DNA from 4 places in the Mesorhizobium sp. NZP2077 genome. Region 3 is predicted to be linked to each of the others. Evidence: riboswitches for the same ligand, from Rfam matches in the RefSeq annotation. Region 3 holds a riboswitch; each other region holds the start of a gene.
The links. Region 3 has a riboswitch for cobalamin ahead of HGP13_RS17475 (DUF1636 family protein). Riboswitches for the same ligand answer to the same signal wherever they lie in the genome.
Positions count from the first base shown of each region.

Region 1: it holds a riboswitch for cobalamin, as region 3 does, so the genes downstream of both, HGP13_RS25145 (DUF1636 family protein) here and HGP13_RS17475 (DUF1636 family protein) in region 3, are expected to answer to the same signal.
Region 2: it holds a riboswitch for cobalamin, as region 3 does, so the genes downstream of both, HGP13_RS01865 (aromatic ring-hydroxylating dioxygenase subunit alpha) here and HGP13_RS17475 (DUF1636 family protein) in region 3, are expected to answer to the same signal.
Region 4: it holds a riboswitch for cobalamin, as region 3 does, so the genes downstream of both, bluB (5,6-dimethylbenzimidazole synthase) here and HGP13_RS17475 (DUF1636 family protein) in region 3, are expected to answer to the same signal.

Region 1 covers NZ_CP051293.1:5,015,658-5,019,695, reverse strand. The annotation lists gene HGP13_RS25155 (ABC transporter permease) at 1-265, shown strand, start outside; gene HGP13_RS25150 (substrate-binding domain-containing protein) at 329-1,318, shown strand; cobalamin riboswitch at 1,570-1,776, shown strand; gene HGP13_RS25145 (DUF1636 family protein) at 1,783-2,265, shown strand; gene HGP13_RS25140 (ABC transporter ATP-binding protein) at 2,262-3,050, shown strand; gene HGP13_RS25135 (ABC transporter substrate-binding protein) at 3,094-4,038, shown strand, end outside.
Region 2 covers NZ_CP051293.1:413,171-417,208, reverse strand. The annotation lists gene HGP13_RS01870 (hybrid-cluster NAD(P)-dependent oxidoreductase) at 1-571, opposite strand, end outside; gene HGP13_RS01865 (aromatic ring-hydroxylating dioxygenase subunit alpha) at 592-1,839, opposite strand; cobalamin riboswitch at 2,047-2,248, opposite strand; partial or broken gene HGP13_RS01860 (DUF680 domain-containing protein) at 2,347-2,584, shown strand; gene ugpC (sn-glycerol-3-phosphate ABC transporter ATP-binding protein UgpC) at 2,672-3,784, opposite strand; gene HGP13_RS01850 (alpha-glucosidase family protein) at 3,816-4,038, opposite strand, start outside.
Region 3 covers NZ_CP051293.1:3,534,481-3,538,518, forward strand. The annotation lists gene cobN (cobaltochelatase subunit CobN) at 1-534, opposite strand, end outside; gene cobW (cobalamin biosynthesis protein CobW) at 553-1,590, opposite strand; gene HGP13_RS17475 (DUF1636 family protein) at 1,587-2,021, opposite strand; cobalamin riboswitch at 2,060-2,264, opposite strand; gene HGP13_RS17480 (winged helix-turn-helix domain-containing protein) at 2,294-3,493, opposite strand; gene HGP13_RS17485 (NADH-quinone oxidoreductase subunit A) at 3,827-4,038, shown strand, end outside.
Region 4 covers NZ_CP051293.1:5,523,037-5,527,074, reverse strand. The annotation lists gene HGP13_RS27695 (TetR/AcrR family transcriptional regulator) at 1-299, shown strand, start outside; gene HGP13_RS27690 (hypothetical protein) at 402-1,385, shown strand; partial or broken gene bluB (5,6-dimethylbenzimidazole synthase) at 1,502-2,086, opposite strand; cobalamin riboswitch at 2,179-2,359, opposite strand; gene HGP13_RS27680 (histone deacetylase family protein) at 2,481-3,407, shown strand; gene HGP13_RS27675 (exodeoxyribonuclease VII small subunit) at 3,411-3,662, shown strand; gene HGP13_RS27670 (DUF2277 domain-containing protein) at 3,774-4,038, shown strand, end outside.

The DNA.
Region 1 (4,038 bases), 1.5 Mb from region 3:
GTTCAATTTCGGCAGCGCCAATGACGGCATGGGCTACGAACTCACCGCGATCGCCGCCGTGGTCATTGGCGGCACCAGCCTCTTCGGCGGCGCCGGCTCGATGGTCGGCACGGTGGCCGGCACTATCATGCTGGGCGCACTCGCCAACATCCTGCAGCTCAACAACATCACGCCCGCCATGCAGTTGCTCGCGACCGCCGCGATCATCGTGCTGGCGGCAGTGCTTCAATCCCTCGTTCGCCGCCGCGAGGGTTTGGGTCGTTAGGAGGAGGCGGCAGAAACTGCAAAACCAATGTCTGGCCCCGGCCCGACGAGGAGGAGAATGAGTATGAAAACCACAAGACAAGGATCACGGCGCGCGCTTCACGTCGCGTTGTTGGCAGGCTCATGCCTGTGCATGGCGGGAGCGGCACAAGCCGCCGAGCCGCTGGTCAAGGCCTGCGCCAAGGACGGCCAGTTCATCATCGGCTTTTCACAGGCGAACAATGCCGAGCCCTACCGCCAACATGTCAATGACGAGCTGACGGCGGCCGCCAAGGAAGTGCCGGGCTTCACGTTGCAGATCGCCGACGGCGCCGGCAACGTCAACACGCAGACCTCGCAGGTGGACAACTTCATCACCCAGAAAGTCGATCTGCTGCTGATCTCGCCCTTCGAGGCGGCACCGCTGACACCGGCGGTCAAGCGCGCCATGGATGCCGGCATCCCGGTCATCGAGCTCGACCGCAAGACGGTCGGCGATCCCGGCAAGGACTACACCGCCTTCATCGGCGGCGACAATTACAAGATCGCGCTCGAAGCGGGCAAGTACACCGCCAAGACCTTGCTGCCGGAAGGTGGTGAAGCGGCGGTGCTGGAAGGTCTCCCGAGCTCGACGCCGGCTGTCGAACGGTTGAACGGCTTCAAGGACGGCGTCAAGGAGAATGCCAAGATCCAGGTCGTCGCCGAGCAGGCGGCGGACTGGGTGCCGGATAAAGCCCAGACCGCCTTCTCGGCCATGTTGCAGGCGCATCCCGACATCAAGGTGCTCTACGCCTCGAACGACATGATGGCGGCTGGCGCGCTGCTTGCCGCCAAGGGCGCTGGCAAGCAGGTCAAGATCATCGGCACCGACGGCCTGCCAGGCCCTGCCGGCGGGATCGAGGCCGTGGCCAAGGGCGACTGGGCGGCGACCTTCACCTATCCGACGGGTGCGAAGGAAGCGATCGAGATGTCGAAGAAGATCCTGCTCGATTGCGCGACTTCGGTGGATACGACGGTCACCGTCGACACGACAGCGATCACGCCCGAGAACGCCAAGCAACTGGCGGGAAAGTAAGGTCTGTCTGTAGACTATTCGATCCGGGGCGGGGTTCACGCGAACCTCGCCCCGTCTGCGTTTGCAAACGTCACCGGCAGCTCGCGGTGGCAAGGGATTGACAGCGGCAGAGGATATCTCTTTAACAGTTTTGTTATTACATTACAGACGGAGATATCGCACGCCCCTATCTGATGAGGTTGCAGTCTGTTGGTGCCGCGATGGTGACAGGACCAGTCGAAAAGAATTGTTGCGATGCGCCAGGGGCAAATCTACGATGCTCCGGTGATGGTCCCCGCGCCGAAAGGCAAGGGGTGAAAAGGGAACACGGTGAGACCCTCCGAGGTCGAGGCCGTGGCTGCCCCCGCAACTGTAAGCGGTGAGCAAGATCCGACATGCCACTGGCCGGCAAGGCTGGGAAGGCAGGATTGCGCCGAGACCCGCGAGCCAGGAGACCTGCCATCACTGAGTTGACCGGACGGGGTGTGCCGGGAGGAAACGTGGACGTCGGTCTTGTCGGCCGGCTCGCCAACATCCTTCCGTCGCCAGTTTTGGAAAGTGACGGAAAGTTGGACGGCTCCATCGATCATCGCATCATCGTGTGCACTCTCTGCCGTGACGTCCCGACCGGGGTCAGGTCGGGCCAAAGCCTCTGCGCCGACTTACGCTCCCGGCTCTCAGCCCACCATGAGCCCGCGGTGGCAAATGGTTTCACGGTCGAAGGCGTCGAATGCATGGCGGGCTGCGCGCGGCCGCTGACGGTGGCTTTCCAGGCGCCAGGCAAGGCAGCCTACCTCTTCGGCTCCATAGACGCCGAGGCCGATGCCGGCGATCTCGTGCGATTTGCCAGGCTTTACGCCTCGCTCGCCGACGGCTGGTGCAATTCCGGACAACGTCCGCCGCGACTGGCTGGCAAGACGCTGGCCCGCATTCCGGTACCAGGCAAGCCTGCGGGAGACAGCCGATGACAACGCCACTTCTGGACGCCCGCAATTTGAGCGCGACGGCAAATGGGCGGAATCTGGTCCATGCGGTCAGCCTGTCGGTTGCCGCTGGTGATCGCCTCGCCATCATTGGCCCCAACGGCGCCGGCAAGACGACGCTGCTGCGCATGCTGTCGGGCATGCTGAGGCCAAGTTCGGGCGAGGTGAAGCTTGGCGGGCGCCGCCTGGACAGGATCTCGACCGCCGAACGGGCATTGCACATCGCCGTCGTCGGCCAGACCGACCAGCCGGATCCGCGGCTGGCGGTGATCGACTATGTCGAGCTTGGCCGCGTCCCGCATGCCGGCCTGAGGCGCAGGAGCGAGGAACACGACATTGTCGTGAACGCGCTGCGTCGGACCAGCTTGTTGCCGCTGCTTGGCCGCAGCATCGGCTCGCTGTCGGGCGGGGAACGCCAACGCGCCCAGCTGGCGCGCGCCATCGCACAGCAACCGAAAGTGCTGTTCCTCGACGAGCCGACCAACCATCTCGATCCGCGCGCCCGCGCAGAACTTCTCGAACTCGTGGCCGGCTTCGGCATGACGGTGATCGCCGTGCTGCACGATCTGGCGTTGGTGGCGCCCTTCGCCACCAGAGTCGCGGTAATGAATGAAGCGCGGCTGCATGCGCTGGCTGCACCGCGCGAAGCGCTGACGCAACAGCTGATCCGCGAGATTTTCGGTGTCGACGTGTTTCGCCTGCGCCACCCCACCGAGGACCGCGAACTGACGGTGTTCGATGTTCCGAACCGCGCCGCGCCGCCGTCCTGATCAAACCCTTCATCCGACACTGTTCAACCAAGGAGCAAAATCCGTGAAACGTCTCGCACTGTCGCTCGTCTTCTCGCTGCTGGCGTCGACAGCCTTCGCCTTCCCCGTCACCGTCGACAGCTGCGGCAAGCCGCTGACCTTCGACGCGCCACCCAACCGCGCCGTCATCCACGATCTCAACATGGCCGAGATGGCCTTCGCGCTGAAGCTGCAGCCGTCGATCGTCGGCCTTACCGGCATCACCGGATGGTACAAGGTCGGTCCCGAATTCAAGGCCGAGCAGGGTTCCATCCCGGAACTGGCGCCAAAATACCCGACGCTCGAAAACCTCGTCGCGGTCGAGCCCGATTTCTTCTTCGCCGGCTGGTACTATGGCATGAAGCCGGGCGGCGACGTGACGCCCGACACGCTCGCTCCGCACGGGATCAAGACGCTGGTGCTGACCGAAAGCTGCGTCCATCTCGACAAGACCAGGCCGGCCGCCTCGATGGACCTTCTGTATGGCGACGTCGAAAAGCTGGGCAAGATTTTTGGCAAGGAGGCCGAAGCCGAGAAGCTTGTTGCCGGCTGGAAGGCGCAACTGGCTGACATCACCGCCAAGGTTGGCAGCGCCAAGGGAACGCGGGTGTTCCTCTACGATTCCGGCGAGGACAAGCCGTTCACCGCTGGAAAATTCGCTATTCCCAGCGCCATGATCACCGCCGCTGGCGGCGACAACATCATGGCCGACATGGACACCAGCTGGGGCAACACGGACTGGGAAACGGTGGCGTCGCGCAATCCGCAATTCCTCATCCTGCTCGATTACCAGGACGGCGGCGGCTACAAGAAATTGCTCGATTTTTTGAAAGCGCATCCGGCAATGAAGGAAACGGACGCGGTCAAGAACGAACGCTTCGTTGCCCTGCGCTATGCCGAACTGACACCTGGGCCGGCGAACATCGAGGCGATCGCCAAGATCGCCAAAGCGATGCATCCGGAAGCGTTC
Region 2 (4,038 bases), 3.1 Mb from region 3:
CGATCATGAAGCCGAGCGACAGGCCCGGCATATGGCCGCCGAGCAGTTCGAGCTCCTTGCGGAAGATGATCTCTTCGGCCCGCCGCGCGCAGTTGACGAAGCCGACATCGGTCCATGGCGCGCAGTCATTCAGCCAGCGCAGCATCGACATCATCGGCGTCACGCCGGAGCCGGCCGAGATGAACAGATATTTGGCCGCCGGATGGCTGTGCAGCGAAAAATCGCCATTCGGCCCATAGGCCTTGACGTGCGAGCCGGGCTTCAGGTGATCGAACATCCAGCGCGTGCCGATGCTGCCGGCCTGCGCCTTCACCGTCACCGCGATCGAGAACGGCCGCGACGGCGAGGACGACAGCGTGTAGGTGCGCATCAGCGGCCCGTCCGGTGTCGGCAGTTCCAGCGTCACGAACTGGCCCGGCTTGTAGCGGAACCAGGTCTGGTTGTCGGAGCGGAAGGTGAAGGTCTTGACGTAAGGCGCCTCGTCGCTGACGCCGATCACTTCCAGTACCTGCAGCCTGTCGTTCCAGGGCGCCATCTGGTCGAGATGGCGATAGAGGCCAAGATCAGTCATCGCGTTCATCCCTCAACCTCTCAGGCGACACTGCGCAGCGCCGGCTTGCCATCGTCGGCGAGGCGCGGACCGATGAAGCGGGCGTACCAGTCGACGAACTGGATCACGCCACCCTCATGCAGCTCCGAATAGGGGCCTGGTTCATAGGCCGGCGACAGGATGCCGAAGGCGTTTTCCTCGACGATGCGGCGATCCTGGTCGTTGGTCTCGGTCCAGACATGGGTGAGTTCGGCAAGATCGTAATCGACGCCATCGACCGCATCCTTGTGGACCAGCCATTTGGTCGTCACCGCGGTTTCGGTCGCACTGATCGGCAGCACGCGGAAGGTGACGGCATGGTCGATCAGGATATGGTTCCAAGTCGTCGGGTAGTGATAGTGCATCAAGGTGCCGATGCGGTCGGCCGAGACTGTGTCGGACAGGTTCTTCTTCACCGCCCGCTTGCCGGTCATTGTGTAGCTGACCGCCTCGCGCAGCAGCGGCGCGCGGGTGGCGCGGTATTGTCCGGCCGGGTCGATGCGGAACTTGCTCGGCAGGCCGGCCGCCTCGCACTTCGCCCAGTGCGCCAGCATCTCCGGATCGCTGTCGGCGCCTTGCACGCCGGTCACCGTCGGGGCTTCCGGGAAGGTCTTGCACAACTCCGGGTGATTGCCGGCGCAATGGTAGCACTCGCGGTTGTTTTCCCAGACGAGCTTCCAGTTGCCTTTCTCGACGATCGTGCTCTCGAAGGCGATCTTTGCTTCGCTGAGCCGGTGCGGCTTGAGGTAGGGCTCGATCATCGCCCGCATCGGTGCGAAGTCGGCGGGCTCCTTGGCCAGGCATATGAAGATGTAGCCGGCCACGCTTTCGCAGGCGACCGGCTTCAGGCCGAACTGGCTCTTGTCGAAACCGTCGGCCATCTGGCGGGCAAACAGCAGGCGTCCGTCCAGCTCATAGGTCCACTGGTGGTAAGGACAGACCAGCTTGGCGGCCATGCCCTTGTCGGTGTTGCAGACGCGGCTGCCGCGATGGCGGCAGGAATTGTGGAAGGCGTTGATCTTGCCCTGCTGATCGCGCACCAGCACGACCGGATAATCGCCGATCTGTACGGTGATGAAGCTGCCGGGCTTGGGCAGTTCGCAATCATGGCCGATGAACAGCCAGTCGCGATACCAGATCAGCTCCATGTCCAGTTTGAAGAAATCGGGATCCGTGTAGAACGGCTGCTCGAGCGAGAATCCGTCCCTGCGGCTGTTCAAGAGCTTCAGCATGTCGTCGCGCGTATCCATGTCCTGTCCTCTTCGTTCGCCGCATCGGCCCGAAATCGATCTCGGAAAGCACGATGCGCAAATTCAAAGCCTTGGAGCGCACTTGTGCGTCCAAGTGGACGCACGTCGCTCCAATGACTGATTATGGTGGTGATTGAGGAAGGACCGTACGCAGGCCGGCGAAAGCCGGCATGCGCGATCCGCCTCTTGACCGCCCACCGCGATCAGTCGAGTCTAGAAATCTCGGGCTGGTTTCCGGGCTCTGGAGTGTCCTTGCGGACGATCGCGACACCTTCCCAGGCTTTCGCCCAGTGGTCTCCCGTTGCGACTTGAACTCCACCACCGTTGCGGGGGCAGCGCCGGATTCTGACCGGCTTCCCAATTCTCCGCTCCATCGTCACGAAGCGGCACCTGAGATGACATCATCTAATCACGACAGCGCTTGCGACATCGGCATGAAAGCGACATCGCATCCATGTGGCGCGACACGCATGCGCAACGCTCGGATCAAGGTCAACGGTCACGAGAATCGTTTCGGTGACGGCTGTACCGGCGATCAAAATCGATCCGGAACGTAGAGCCTTCGCAGGCGGCGACAACTATGGCGTCAATGGCGCCAACCAGCCTACCGCGACTCCGGTTGGCAATTCGCGGCACGGCTTCGATCCGTGAAAGCGGCTCGCCGGTCTACAAGCTGCTCAATTCGTCGGGCGACGTGCAGAAGTCCGCCCCTCAGGGCAGCGGCCGGAACCTCTTCGGCCGTTAACAGCCGAAGCTGATGTTCCGAAAAAGAGAGCGGCGGGCCCGGCCCGCCGCTTTTTTGTGTCGCCTTCAGCCAGCAGGACCGGCGGCCTCAGGCTGCTTTTGCTTCCGGCTTTTGAAGCGCGAAGGAATGTCCGTCCGCATCGAAGATATGCAGGTCCTCGGCATTGGCGCTCAGCCGCAGCGTCGAGCCGCGCTTGACCTCGACATTGCCCGGCAGCTTCGTCACCAGCGGCAGGTCGGCGCGGCCGATGTCGACATAGACCAGCTGAACCTCGCCGAGCTGCTCGACATAATCGACTGTTCCCTCGAACAGATAATCCGCGCCTGTGGCGATGATTAGATCCTCCGGTCGCACGCCGAAGCTTACCGCCGCCCCCTTCGCCGAGGCAGGTGTCGTAATCGGCACCGTAGCCTTGCGCCCCCCGACATGGCTGACGACGGTCGGGTTGCCTGATTTGTCGATGGTCGCCGGCAGGATGTTCATGGCCGGTGAGCCGATGAATTGGGCGACGAACAGATTGCCCGGCTTCTTGTAGAGATCCATCGGCGTACCGACTTGCTCGATATGGCCGTCCTTCAACACCACGATGCGGTCGGCCAGCGTCATCGCCTCGACCTGGTCGTGGGTGACGTAGATCATGGTCGTGTTGGGCATCGATTCCTTGAGCTTGGCGATCTCGATACGCGTGGCGACGCGCAGCGCGGCATCAAGGTTAGACAGTGGCTCGTCGAACAGGAACACTTTCGGATTGCGCACGATGGCGCGGCCGATGGCGACGCGCTGGCGCTGCCCGCCCGACATCGCCTTGGGCAGCCGGTCGAGATATTTGGTCAGCTGCAGGATCTCCGCCGCCTGGCGCACGCGCCGGTCGATCTCGGCCTTGTTCTCCTTGCCGATCTTCATCGAGAACGCCATGTTGTCGTAGACGGTCATGTGCGGATAGAGCGCGTAGGACTGGAACACCATGGCGATGCCCCGCTTGGACGGCGGCACGTCATTGACCACTTCGCCGTCGATCTTCAACTCGCCCGACGTGATTTCCTCGAGCCCGGCGATGGAGCGCAGCAAGGTCGACTTGCCGCAGCCCGACGGACCGACGAAGACGATGAACTCGCCCGATTTGATATCGAGGTCGATGCCATGGAGAATGTTGAGATTGCCGTAGGACTTCTTCACTTGTCTCAGATTGACATCGGCCATTGGTTTCCTCCCAGTGATTTCCTCAAAGATTTCAGTCGATACGTCCGAACCAGGCGCCGTAGCCGCCAAGCTCGATCGAACCGGGGCTCGTCTGCCCGGAAAACCCGTGTCCCGGCAAAGGTTGCAGGGGTCGGCTGCCAAGGTCAACCGTGGCCGGCTTGGCGCCGAGGTTGAAGACACAGACGATCTGCTCATTGCCCGCCCGGCGCGTGAAGGCGACGGTGTCGCCCTCGCTTTCGATGAAGGTGATGTCG
Region 3 (4,038 bases):
GCCCGCTTTCGGCACGCTGACCGGCTCGGTGACAGCTGCCTCCGCCCCCGCCAACCTTCCCAGCCTGCGCACCAGCGCGCTCATATTGGCCGGGCCGCCCTCACGGAAATAGCCGAGCAGGCTATCCAATTCCTCACGCGGCAGTGTCGAGGCTTCGATCAAGCGCAGATCCTCGTCGTGGCTTTCACCCGGAAGCAGCGCCAGTTTGATGCCGCGTTCGCGGGCCGTCGCGGCAAGCTGGTCGCAGCCGTAGCGCCACCAGTCGTAGCCGCCGAGGATGCGCACCAGGATGATTTTGGCGTGGCGGGCGACGCTGTCGACCCAAAGGTCGACGGACATGGGGTGGCGCAGGTCGCGTAGCGCCGCCAGCCGCATCGAGGGCAGGCGGCCGGCATCCGCCTTCCACGCGGCTGCAAGGCCGGCGAGGTCGCTGTCGGTGAAGGACAGGGCCACGATATCCGCCGGCGTCTGCCGCAGATCGACCGGCTCGGCGAGATCGTCGAGCGAGGCGGAGGTCGTGGTTAGGATGTGCATCGCGGCCCGTGTCTGAAATCAGCCGGCGAGTATACGCTCGATTGCCGGGCGGTTCAGCCCCTTGAGGCCGATGACGACGAGGCGTGAGCGGCGGTCGTCCTCAGCCGTCCAGGCGCGGTCGTAGTAATGATTGACGCGCGGGCCGACGGCCTGCAGCAAAAGCCGCATCGGCTTGCCGCCGACCTCGACGAAGCCTTTCACGCGCAGCACGTTTTCCTGTTCGGCGGCGGTGGCGACACGCTTTGCCAGCTCGTCGGGATTGGCGACCGAGGCAATGTCGACGATGAAGGTGTCGAAGTCGTCATGCTCGTGGTCGAAGGCGCCGTCATGATGGGACTTGCGGTTTTCGATATCGTCCTCGACGGCGAGCCCGAGGCCGAGCAGCACCGAGGAATCGACCTTGCCATGCGACGTCGGCACGATTTTTACCGCGCGGGCGGAATGTTCATTGATGATGGCGTTGGCGCGGGCCGAACCGGCGGCATCCATCAGGTCGCTCTTCGACAGGATGATCAGGTCGGCACAGGCGATCTGGTCCTCGAACACCTCCTCGACCGGGTCGTCATGGTCGAGTGAGTCGTCGGCAGTCCTCTGCGCCTGCAAGGCGTCGATGTCGTTGGCGACGCGGCCTTCGGCCAGCGCCGGGCCGTCGACCACGGCGATCACGCCGTCGACGGTCACGCGGCTCTTCACCGTCGGCCACTGAAAAGCCTGGACCAGCGGCTTGGGCAGGGCCAGGCCCGAGGTTTCGATCAGGATATGGTCGACCTTCGGCGTCAGCGACAGGATCTTGTCGAGCGCCGGCACGAAATCGTCGGCGACGGTACAGCAGATGCAGCCATTGGCCAGTTCGACGATGTTTTCCTCGGGGCAGGTGTCGATGCCGCAGCCTTTCAAAATCTCCCCGTCGATGCCGATGTCGCCGAACTCGTTGACGATAATGGCAATGCGCTTGCCGCCGGCGTTTTCCAGGAGGTGGCGAACCAGCGTCGTCTTGCCGGCGCCGAGAAAGCCGGTGACGACGGTGCAGGGTACACGGGAGACGGAAGCGCTCATGGTTGGTCCTTCAGCATGTCGAGAGGTGGAATACGCGCCACGAGGCCGCGCTTGAGGGAATCAGGCCGGCCGCGCCATGGGATGAGGCCGTCCGTCGAAGTGGCGAAGAGCTTTGCGCCAGTGACGAGGTCGGCGCCACTGGTCAGGGTCAGGTCGCCAAACACATAGCTCCAGCAGCCATCGCGCAGGATGGCCGCACTGAGACGGCGCTTGCAATTGCCGAGGCATTCGACCGTGCGAACGCGGATCGTGTCGGCCGCTGCGGCTTGGCGCGTATCTTCGGCCAAAAGTTCGCCGGCACGCGGATGGGCATCCGAGCCGGTTTCATCGCGGCAGGAGGCGCAGACAATGACGGTGACGCCGGCCAAAGCATCGCCATCGGCGGACGGAATATCCGCTGTGCCAGCCGAAAAACTGCTGTAGTGGTCCAAAAACCGGGCTCCTTGCCCGGAAACCCGCCGGGCGATCGGATTATCTTGTCGCAGACGGCAGGTCTCCTGGCTCGCGAGTCATCGCCTTGGGTGCCGCCTTCCCGGGAACCTCCCAGTGGCTTTCGGCCTTGGCTCTTCGCTTACAGTTGCGGGGACAGCCGCGGATTTGGGGTTTTGTCCCGCACCGCATTCCCTCTTAGCCCTTGCCGTTGCGGGCAAGGGACCGTCTGGAGCGGATTTAGGCTTTTGCAGGCGGCGGTGTCAACGCGCGGCTACGACACCGCCATGTCGGCCAGCGCCGGGCCCAGATCGCCGGCGGGGGTCACTTCCATCCGTTCAAGGCCGAGCCAGCCCTGCATCTGCTTCAATTCCTCGAAGAGTTGCGCCGCGGTTTCAGGCGGCGCGCCGGGCTCGGGGTAGGCCGCGTGCACGCGCAGGACGCTCGCCGGGCGGTCGGCCTTGAGGTCGACGCGTGCGACGATCCTGTCGCCGAGCAGGAAGGGCAGGACGTAATAGCCGTATTGCCGCTTTTCGGCCGGTGTGTAGATCTCGATGCGGTAGTGGAAATCGAACAGCCGCTCCGAGCGCGATCGTTCGAAGACGACCGGATCGAACGGCGCCAGCAAGGCGCGGGCCTCGATTTTTCGGGGCAAACGGGCGTCCCTGTGAAGGTAAGCCGGCTTGTCCCAGCCTTCGACGCGCACCGGCACCAGTTCGCCGGTCTCGACCAGTTCCTCCAGCCGGCCCTTCATGTCGGCCGGCGACAGGCGGAAATAGTCGCGCAAATCGCCTGATGTCGCGACGCCGTGGGCGCGGGCCGAAATGCGCAGCAATTCGCGATGCGCGTCCTCGGGGGCCGGTACCGGCAGGTCGAGGATCGCTTGCGGCAGCACGCGCTCCGGCAGGTCGTAGAAGCGCTCGAAGCCGCGGCGGTGCGCCGTGGTGATGCGCCCGGCCCAGAACAGCCATTCGAAGGCGTGCTTGGCATGGCTCCAGCCCCACCAACCACCCGAACCCTTCTGGCCCTCGAGCGCCGAAGCAGCGATCGGGCCGCGCGCGACGACCTCGCGGTAGATCTCTTCTATATAGGCGGCGTGCTCGCGGCCCCATTTGGCCAGCCCCAGATACATCTCGTCGCCTTGCTCGGCGCGCTGCATGCGCCAGCGCATCAGCGGGTAGGTCTCGACCGGCAGGAAGGAGGCCTCGTGCGCCCAGTATTCGAACACCGTGCGCTTGCGTGTCACGGCGGCATTGTCGAGCAGGGCGAGAGGGTAGGGGCCGAGGCGCGAATAGAGCGGCATATAATGCGCGCGCACCACCGCGCTGACGGAATCGATCTGCAGCAGGCCGGTGCGGGAGAGGACACGGGCGAAGTGGCGGCGATCGGGCGTACCATTTGGGCGGGGAGCGAGAAATCCCTGAGCGGCGAGCGCGATGCGCCGGGCCATGGCAAGCGAGATCTTTTCCTTCATTCGGATGCGACTCTTATGGCTCGTTTGCCGTCATACAGACGGGTGATTCCAGCCCATGCTAGCAGGGTTTTGGCGGTAACCCTGTCAGGAGACAAAAGTGGAGTACAAAATGAAGGAAATCAAACAGGAGCTGATCGGACCAGTTTAGCGCGACATGCCGTCCAGGCCGGTGTTTTGAACAAGGTTTGACTTGCTTCGCTGGAAGTGCTGCGCTAACCCTCGCCGCGTTGCAGCATAGGCTCCTTAAAACGGTTCAGCGGTTAAACTGTCACGCTTCCGCATTAAGGTCCGGTGCTGTAATCAAAGTGGATTGGCTCCAACGGAAAGCCGAGCATGAACGCACTCCTCAGTTCGTACCTGCCCATCGTCCTGTTCATCGGCGTGGCACTGGTCGTCGGCCTGGCGCTGCTGGCCGCACCGTTCCTGGTGGCCTACCGCAATCCCGATCCCGAAAAGCTTTCCGCCTACGAGTGCGGTTTCAACTCGTTCGACGACGCCCGCATGAAATTCGACATCCGTTTCTACCTGGTGTCGATCCTGTTCAT
Region 4 (4,038 bases), 2.0 Mb from region 3:
AGCCGGAAATCCAGCGCATCATGTTCCGCGACGGTCCGGCCGTTCTTGGAGATCCGGCACAATGGTCGAATGCCAATGCCTGCGTCGGTTCAATGACCGATCATCTGATCGCGCTGCAAGAGGAAGGGGTGGTCGTCCCCAGCGTCGACCCCGAGACTGCCGCACGGTTGATCAATGGCGCCAGCAGCCAGGCGGCGCAGCGGATCGCCAATTCGAACGACCCCGAAGCGACGTCGAAGAAGGTGGTGGCGGCGTTCAAGCAATTGCTGGAGGGGCTGCTCAGGAAACCAGGTTCATAACAGAACTAAAATCCCCGTTCGGCGCCTCGCTGGCCACCCCCGATTGACAATCTTTGGGGTGAGCGCATCCTCCGCAGCCATCTCTGAGGGGAGATTCGGGCCATGTGGGATTTCGAGATCGGCCGGTCGGTGTCCATCATGATCAGGACCTGGCCTTTCATTGTCTTTCGCATGATCATCTATTTCGGCATCACGCTGGCCTACATCGTGGCAACCGGCACCGGCGCCTCCGTCGGCTATGGCGTCGGCCATATCTCCACCGATCCCGACGGGCCTATGTCTTTTGCCCTGTGGGGTGGCGTGGTCGGTTTCGGCATCGTTTCGATCGCCGTCTACTGGATCCGCGAATACATCCTCTACGTTGTCAAGGCCGGCCATATCGCCGTCATGGTCCATCTGATCGATGGCCGGGATGTTCCTGATGGCCAGAACCAGATCGCCTATGCAAAGCAGGTCGTCACCGAGCGTTTTGCCGAGGCCAACATCCTTTTTGTCGTCGACCAGCTGGTCAAGGGCGCCATCCGTGCCATCACCGGCCTGCTCGGCGGCATCGCCGCCTTCCTGCCGATCCCGGGCCTGAGTGGTCTGGTCTCGTTCCTCAACACGGTGATCCGCCTGTCGCTGACCTATGTCGACGAGATCATTCTCGGCTACAACATCCGCATCAATTCGTCCTCGCCCTTCGAGACGGCGCGGCAAGCCGTTGTGCTCTACGCCCAGAACGGCAAGATCATGGTCAAGAACGCCGTCTGGCTGGCAGTCATCATGTGGGGCGTCTCTTTCGTCATCTTCCTGCTGATGCTGGCCCCTGCCGCCGCCATTTTGTTCATGATGCCCGGGCAGCTGGCTGGCTGGGCCTTCGTGCTCGCCATCGTCTTCGCCTGGGCCTTCAAGGCGGCCTTCATCGAACCCTTCGCCATCGCTTGCCTGATGCAGGTCTATTTCAAGACCATCGCCGGCCAGGTGCCCGATCCGGCCTGGGACGCCCGATTGGCCGAGGCGTCGTCGAAGTTCAGGGAGTTGAAGGACAAGGCGCTGGCCTCGTTCGGCGGCTCGCGCTGGGGTCCGGCTGGCGCGACGCGCTGATCGGCGGGCTGCGCCGGCGCAATGGCAGCGATGTTGAGGTCCGCCACGGCTGACTTGAGCTGCGCCTCGCCTTGCCCGCAAAACGTCTCGCTCATGATCAGTTCGGGCAGCGGCAGGCGTCGGCCCCAGCCATGCGTTTCGAGGTCCGGTTTCGGTGCGAACTCGGAAACATGGCCGACGCAGAGATAGGCGATCGGCGTCACGTGCTCGGGAATCGACAGCAGGCCTTTCAGCGCTTGCGGCTCGATGATGCTGACCCAGCCGACACCGACGCCTTCGGCACGCGCGGCCAGCCAGAAATTCTGCACCGCGCAGACCGTGCTGTAGAGATCCATCTCCGGATTGTGCCAGCGTCCCAGCGGCGAACCCTGCGAGCGCCGGCGGTCGCAGGTGATGCAGATGTTGAGCGCGCTTTCGCAGATGCCTTCGAGCTTGAGCTTGCGGTAGAGCGCCTGTTTGTCTTCTTCGATTTCAGGCAGTTCCTGTTCTCGCGCGGCCAGGAACAGGTCGCGCACCTCCGCCCGTCGCGCGGCATCGCGGATGACAATGAAATTCCACGGCTGCATGAAACCGACAGACGGCGCGTGATGGGCGGCAAGCAGCAGCCGCGCCAGCACCTCATCATCGAGTGCGGTGGGGAGGAAATGGCTGCGGACATCGCGCCGCGTGAACATGGCGCGGTAGACCGCGTCGCGCGCCATCTGGTCAAATCCGTCGCCCACAGGAGCGGTCATAGAATCCGGCATCGCTTGTCCCCTTGCGATTGCAGTCCATGTCCGCCGCCTGACCATGCGGATGACGATGCCTGCCAGGCCGGTCTTCTGGCTTGGGATCAACCCGCGTCCGGTGCCTTCCCGTCATCGACAGTGGCATTTACCGGCGCGGTCCCCCTCACAGCGTTGGGCACGCCACGGAGTTCAACCGTGTTCCCGATTCTCCCGCTTGCGGCGGGCACCAGGCAGTGGCCGCGACCTTACGCCGAAGCGCCGGCAGCGCCAATCCCCGCAGCGACGCCAATGGACGCAGGCATGATTTTCCCCAGCCATCAAGCGGCAACGCATGGCCATCGTGGCGCCGGGGCACTAGATAGGGAGCATGACAACCCGTCTTTACACCCACCCGATCTTTCTTGAGCACATCACACCGCCCGGTCACCCCGAGCGGCCGGACCGCTTGCGCGCCATTGAGCGCGTGCTCGACGACGAGGCCTTCGCCGCGCTTGACCGCGTCAAGGCGCCGGAGGGCGACGAGGCCACGATCCTCTACGCCCATCCCGCCGATTTCGTCGCCCGCATCCGCGCTGCCATTCCCGAAGAGGGCCTTGCCCGCGTCGATGCCGACACCACCGCCAGCCCGAAGAGCTGGCAAGCGGTGATCACCGCGATCGGTGCCGCCAACGCCGCCGTCGATGATGTTTTTTCAGGCCGTGCCGACAATGTCTTCGTTGCCGCGCGGCCGCCTGGACACCATGCCGAAAAAACGACGGCGATGGGCTTCTGCTTCTTCAACACGGCGGCGATTGCGGCGCGCTATGCGCAGAAGAAGCATGGCGTCGAGCGCGTCGCGGTTGTCGATTGGGACGTGCACCATGGCAACGGCACGCAGGATATTTTCTGGGACGATCCGTCGGTGCTCTATTGTTCGACGCACCAGATGCCGCTCTATCCCGGCACCGGCGCGAAGAGCGAGACTGGCGCCGGCAACATCGTCAACGCGCCCTTAGCGCCGCAGACCGGCAGCGATGTGTTTCGTGATGCCTTCCTGTCGCGCGTGCTGCCGGCGCTCGACAATTTCGCGCCCGATCTGATTATCATTTCGGCCGGCTTCGACGCGCATCACCGCGACCCGCTGGCCGAAATCAACCTGACCGAAGACGATTTCGACTGGGCGACGGGCCAGCTGATGCAGCGTGCGGCCCGCCACAGCGGCAACAGGCTCGTCAGCCTGCTCGAGGGCGGCTACGATCTGCAGGGACTGGCATTTTCGGTCGCCGCCCATGTCGGCCGACTGATGAAAGGATAAACGATGGCTGCTGAGACCAACGAAGACGTCAAGGCGATGAGCTTCGAGCAGGCACTCGACGCGCTGGAGAAGATCGTCGATGATCTGGAGCGTGGCGACGTGGCGCTCGACCAGTCGATCAAGATCTATGAGCGCGGCGAGGCGCTGAAGGCGCATTGCGACCGGCTGCTGAAGGCCGCCGAGGACAAGGTCGAGAAGATCAGGCTGTCGCGCGACGGCAAGCCGGTCGGAACCGAGCCGCTCGACGCTGACTGAGTCACGGTCGCGAATGACGGTCTTGCCTTACCGGTTTTTGGACACGATCATGGTTGAGGGTTAAGCTCGCCCGATTGAAACGGCTCCAGGACAAGAGGAGATACGGAAGCGATGTGCAGAAACATCAAGACCCTGTTCAATTTTGATCCGCCGGCAACCAATGACGAAGTCCGCGACGCCGCACTCCAGTTCGTCCGCAAGCTGAGCGGAACGACGCGGCCGTCGAAGCAGAACCAGCACGCGTTCGACCACGCGGTCGAAGCCATCGCGGCATCGGCGCGTGAGCTGCTCGATTCGCTCGAAACCCATCAGCATCCGCGCAATCGCGAAGAGGTGGCGGCCAAGCTGCGGGCAAAGGCGGCGATCCGGTTTGCCT